Regions from separate parts of the Dysgonomonas reticulitermitis genome, predicted to be linked through region 2. Evidence: riboswitches for the same ligand, from Rfam matches in the RefSeq annotation. Region 2 holds a riboswitch; the other holds the start of a gene.

Region 1 (3,219 bases), on a different contig from region 2:
TGTGGATTGACCTCAATAACGTAGACGAAGAAATAGAGCTCGAACTCGAAGACTATCTGAAGATATACATTCAGGAAGAGGAAGAAATGGTAGAGATCGAGATGTCGTCGCGATATATGGAGACGGCCGATTCGCTGGTGGTAAACTCCAACTTTCTTTTGGGAAATTTCGAACGCGAGCCGGTTTCCTTCATCATGAAGAACAATATATTGATTACCGTTCGTGGCGAAGATCTGAGTTCTTTTCAGGAAACGGCAAAAAAGATATTTGGCAATCCCCGAAACTACCCTACCGGATACCATGCCTTTATGGCAATCCTTGAAACCCGTGTGGAAATAGACGCCGATATGGTGGAGGATATGACTTCGCAAATTACCACTCTGAGTAACAGTATCAGTATAAAGGAAGCAGACGAAGAGCTCTTGATGGAAATAAAGAACTTGCAGGAAAAAACCATGATGCTTCGCGAAAATATCATAGACAAACAGAGAGTGGTAACAAGCTTGTTAAAGAGCGAACTCATGCCGAAAGAACTGCACGGAAGAATCACAATACTGATAAAAGACATCAACTCGCTGCTCGAACATACCCGATTCAGCTTCGACCGCCTCGACTACTTACAGGATACCTTCCTCGGGTTCGTTAACATCGAACAGAACAAAATCATTAAAATGTTTACCGTGATCTCGGTAATATTCATGCCCCCTACCCTCATCGCCAGTATTTATGGGATGAACTTCGGGGATAATATGCCTGAACTTAGCTGGGAATACGGCTACGCGTTTTCTATCGGACTGATGATAGCGGCCGTTGCCATCATCCTCTTTTACTTCAAGAAGAAAAAGTGGCTGTAGCATAGAATTTACTGTCGCATGCCACCCCGGCCAAAGGGAAGAGCTGTTAAGTTCTCCCCTTTACCCTGCTATATTTTGCTGTCATCCTGAGTGGGACGAAGGATCTCCCTCTATTAAGGAGATGTTTCCTGTCGTCAACATGACAAAGAGAAAGAAAAAATTCTTTTATCATAAAATCTTATTACTCTTAAAAAAATATTAATACCTTTGTCTCCGGATTTTGGTATCATTATTCCGCATCTTCGGAAAATGATAAAAGGGAATCAGGTGTAAATCCTGAACAGACCCGCTGCTGTAAGCTCTTTTCAGTTAACAGTTAACAGTCATCAGTTAACAATGTTGCTGAAGAGTCTTTGAACAAGACCAAATACCACTGTCGTAAACAGTGAACAGTAAACAGTAAACAGTGAACAATTTATATTGATAACTGATAACTGATGACTGATGACTGAAAAGATGGGAAGGACGTTCAAAGATGGAGTAAGTCAGAAGACCTGCCAAGATTGATTAGTTTTAAAGCTTTCGGGAAATAAAGCTGAAGAACACGAATGAGAAGTCAATCTTTTTAAGTTAATTCAATTTACGGCTTAGGCTTCTGTTTATTCAGTCTTCAAATTATTTTTTCGTAAGCTATTGATAATTTTCAATTAGCTTGGGATGTTTTTCACCTGTTTTAAAAGATTCGTTTCAATAATCATATTATTGAATTTATATCTGACTGCCTCCTCTCAGAATAAGCTGGATACAATACAGCATCTGAATGAGGTTGTTATATCTGCCCGTCCGGTACAAATCGAAATCATACCTGTACAAACCCTGTCGGGAAAACTTCTCGAAAACCTGAGCGCACACTCGGTAGCCGATGCCATGCGCTACTTTTCAGGAGTCCAGCTCAAAGACTATGGCGGCATCGGAGGACTTAAAACGGTAAATATCCGCAGTATGGGCTCCGAACATGTCGGGGTATTCTATGACGGAATAGAGATAGGCAATCCACAGAACGGGGTTGTCGACCTTGGGCGATACTCGCTCGACAACATGGAATCTATATCCCTGTACAACGGTCAAAAGAGCGCCATATTTCAGCCGGCAAAGGACTATGCTTCCGCAAGTTCGATATACATGACCTCTAAATCTCCTGTTTTCAGGACAAACAGGAACCAATCCGTCAAAGCAACCTTCAAAACCGGAGCTTTCGATCTGGTGAATCCGTCTGTAGTCTGGAATCAGAAATTATCGAAAAACCTGTCCGGCTCCCTCAACGCGGAGTACATCTATTCATCGGGCAAATATAAATTCCAAAGTAAGAGAGAGAATACAATCGATGACAGAGGTGGATACGACACTACTGAAGTCCGCCGAAACGGAGACATCAAGGTATTCCGTATCGAACATGCGCTGTTCGGGAAAATAGAAAAAGGCGAGTGGAAAACCCGAACTTACTTCTACACTTCCGAGCGGGGCTATCCGGGCGCGGATGTGAAAGTACCGGGAAAATTTGCTCACGAAGACAGGCAGTGGGATAAGAATTTCTTCTTCCAGTCCTCCTTCAAAAAGAATATTTCCAAGAAATACAGCACATTGCTATCCGGAAAATATGCCTACGATTACATTCATTATATAGCCGGCGACTATCCGGGTCCGGCCTTTGACAATAAATACATGCTGCACGAAGCCTACCTTTCTACGGCCAATTTATTCAACATACTTCCGTTCTGGAGCGCCAATGTATCCACCGACTTTATGTGGAACAAAATGAACTCCAACATGCAGGAATTCATCTACCCACAACGCTATTCGGGATGGGCGGCGGCTGCCACGTCGCTCTACTTCGACCGCTTCAAATTGCAAGCAAGCTTGCTGGCTTCTTTTGTTCATGAAAACACGAAGGAAGATAAAAAAGACATCCAACGCGATTGGGACAAATATACTCCGTCCATTATAGCGTCGTGGCAACCGTTCAAGGCGCACGACCTGCACCTGAGAGCTTTTTACAAGAGCATTTTCCGTATGCCTACGTTCAGCGAAATGCACCTGGCATACATGGGTAGCCTGTCCTCATTTCTCAGACCCGAATATACCAAACAGTACAATATAGGAATAACTTATGCCAAAACTGTAAACTATTCTCTCAACATAGGCGGGCAGATCGATGCCTATCATAACAGGATTACAGATAAACTGGTCGCAGTACCCGGAGGTGTCAATTTCAGGTGGACAATGATGAATTTGGGGCTGGTAAAGATTAAGGGGGTGGATGTCGCCCTGTTTGCAGACGTTAAACCTCTCAAGGATTTCTCTTTCGAAGGCAGGCTGAATTATACATACCAGAAGGCTCTGGATTATTCCGATCCCGGCGAGCCGG
Region 2 (3,219 bases):
ACCCATGTAAGCCCGAGATTAAATTGTTTTGCAGATTCTGCTTTCAGTTTCTTTTCCACTGATGGATAATATAACTCCGTAAATGTCGGCACGCGATATACATGTTTAAACGAAGCTCTTACACGTAAGTTTGCCGATTCGACAGGCTGATATGACAATCCCATTGACGGCGATAATTTTTTATAGACAGTATTACCACTATTATTTTTTACCTTTTCAGAAATGTAAGTAGCCAACAAACCTGAAGTAATAGTCAGTCTATCCGGTTTATACTTAAATGCGAATGCCGTATAAGAATGATAGCGACTAGGATCGGCAAGGTTATCACCAAACTGATCGGCCTCTTTATTCAGATTATTGTATGATAAATCTTCAGCAGTAGAGAAATCTATTCTATCATTTAACTGAAACAACAAAACATTCGACAGATAAACTTCCTGCTCTTTATATTTATTGGTCAATTTACCTCCCTGATATTTCTCATGTATATCCTCATAGCGGGTATAGTTGTAATCATATTTGGCCTGCGTCTTTAGTTTGAATCTTCGACCAAAGTCCTTTTTATATGACATCTGGGCAAAGAAGTTTTTATCCCACAAACGCTCGGCGGCATAATCTTCGCCGACAACAATACTTCCCGGTAAGCCGCGTTCGGAATCGAAGTAATAAACTTTAGTTTTCAGTTGTCCCGACTTCCCAAAATCGCTAAGGAAGTTTAATTCTGTCCGATATATATCCACATCGCTGTTTCTACGTTTTCTATCAGGTATTATTTTGTCATACTCCCCCGCGCTAAAAGGGTAGTTCCCATCCGCGCGTTGCCAACTTCCATTAGCTGTCGCGGCAAATGTTTTATTTATTTTGTATTTGTAGTCTATTACCGGATTGAACAGCCCGAAAGATCCACTTGTCACTTTTGCATAGCCTGCATATCTTTTATCCGAGAAATCAGGTACAACGGTTTCCAGATTCAATACCCCTACAGAAGAGAAAGCCCGGGCTGTTTGAAAGATATCATCCGATTGACCTATATCGAGGGATATCATTGACACATTATCCAAAGCAAAACGCCCTATATCGACCTGTCCGGATTGGATATTGGACACAAGAACCCCATCATAGCTCACTGCTGTGTATTCAGCGCCCATACCACGAATGGAAACCGTCTTGAGCCCTCCTATCCCACCATAATCTTTCAACACGATACCATTGAACCTTTTTACAGCATCGGAAACTGATTGTATCCCTTGCTCCAAAAGATCATCATTGGTTATTACCTGCAATAAATTTGTAGAACGGGAAATGGAAGGTTTCGTGTTAGCAGAAATTTCTACTTCAGATAGATTCTGAGTTTTAATAGTATCATTACCCTGTGCCTGCACAGCAGTGCAAACCAATGAAAAGAAAATGAATAGAAGAATTGAAAACCTCATCCGCGCAAAGCAATTCAATTAAACAATTGCTTTCGAGAAGAACAGAGAAAAGAAATATCTTTGCAGTGTTTCTTAAGCTTCATTCCTCGAAAGCTGTCCGAATATTCACTTTGCAGGTCTTCTGACTTACTCCAACTTGTACACCTTCCCGTTTTTATCAGTGGTTATTATACAAGCCTTTCAGAGCTTACAGCAGCGGGTCTGTTCAGGATTTGCACCTGATTCCCTTTTCATCCTTGCGGAACAAAGCTATGCAAAAATAAGAATAAGTTATGTAATAGACTAATTAATTACAGCAAATTTAAATTCAGGAGTAATTTGATACATTCTTGGCAGATTATCAAAGTCAATATTTTCAAGATCATTCCCCAAAGCTGTATCTACAATAACTACATCCAGATCATTCAAATGAACAGGGACAGTACTTCTTGCTATGTTATTTTACAATTTGGGCTGGCATGAAATAAATAGCAAGAAATATAGAACTGAAAAAACAAATCTTTTTCATTTATGTAGCGAGCTATTGCCCTGTAATGTTTCTAACAAGATAACAATTCTGTTATACAAATGTTTAAACTATCTTCCCAATCCGGAATAGATAAATTGAATACAGACTTTATCTTCATTTTGTCAAGGACACTATATTGCGGTCTTTTAGCTTTTGTCGGATATTGCTCCGTCGTAATAGGATTTACTTTACAGGAAATACCGGCATACTTATGTATGGCAATTGTGAAATCATACCATGAAATAACGCCTTCGTTCGAATAATGGTAAATACCCGCTTCAAACCCATTAGCTTCACTAAAATCAAGTATTTTAATTATAGTACGGGCCAAATCGGCCGCATTAGTCGGGGTTCCGGCCTGATCGGCTACAACATTCAATTCATCGCGTTCTTTTCCATATCTTATCATCGTTTTCACAAAGTTATTGCCAAAGACAGAATATAGCCAGGCCGTGCGGATAATAATACTTTGGGGACAGGTTTCTAATAAGATTTTCTCTCCCTCTTGCTTCGATTGTCCATAAACAGACTGAGGGTTTGTTGCGTCTGTCTCTTTATATGGACTTGAAGCCGTTCCGTCGAATACATAATCTGTGGAAACATGTATAACTTTGGCTCCATTGTTCGTTGCTGCAATACCTAAATTAGCCACAGCATCGCAATTGATCTTATAACATAAATCTACATCATCCTCTGCTTTATCTACCGCAGTATAAGCAGCACAATTGACGATATACTTTATGTTATTCTCTTTTAAATAATATTCTACAGCTTCGCGATTTGTAATGTCAAGTTCATTTACATCGGTAAAGAAGAATTTGAAATTATCTTCGTGATGCGCGGAAACTCTTTTGATTTCACTACCCAACTGACCGTTAGATCCGGTTACGAGTATATTTTTTTGAACAAGTTCGAACTGAAAAATATTTTTCGCAGTTTCATCTTGATCATCAGTTTGTTTATTTCCTGAGAAAAAAGCCATTATAATTTTATTAAAGAAAATGATTATCCGCAAACTTACCACAAAAAACAATGTGATAATAGTACAACAAAAGTAACAAACTTCTACAGTAGTCAGTAGTCAGTAGTGAGCGCTCAGAACTTAGAACTTAGAACTTAGAACTTTTTAACTAAAATGTAACAAACTTCTACAGTGAACAGTAGTTAGTAGTTAGTAGTGAGCGCTCAGAACTTTTTAACTCCTGCTTTTTAACTAAAAAGTAACAAACTTCTACAGTCAATTAGCCATTAGCTGTTAGCCGTTAGCTTATAGCCTTT

Evidence for each region. A riboswitch is a leader RNA that binds a small molecule or an ion and turns the genes downstream of it on or off. The one in region 2 is predicted to bind cobalamin.
Region 1: linked by a shared signal. The riboswitch ahead of ACYPZI_RS10400 (TonB-dependent receptor) and the one ahead of ACYPZI_RS01210 (TonB-dependent receptor plug domain-containing protein) in region 2 are both predicted to bind cobalamin.

Annotation. Positions count from the first base shown of each region.
Region 1 covers NZ_BAAHWU010000026.1:2,478-5,696, forward strand. The annotation lists gene corA (magnesium/cobalt transporter CorA) at 1-854, shown strand, start outside; cobalamin riboswitch at 1,059-1,370, shown strand; gene ACYPZI_RS10400 (TonB-dependent receptor) at 1,512-3,219, shown strand, end outside.
Region 2 covers NZ_BAAHWU010000002.1:15,379-18,597, forward strand. The annotation lists gene ACYPZI_RS01210 (TonB-dependent receptor plug domain-containing protein) at 1-1,433, opposite strand, end outside; cobalamin riboswitch at 1,528-1,696, opposite strand; gene rfbD (dTDP-4-dehydrorhamnose reductase) at 1,973-2,923, opposite strand.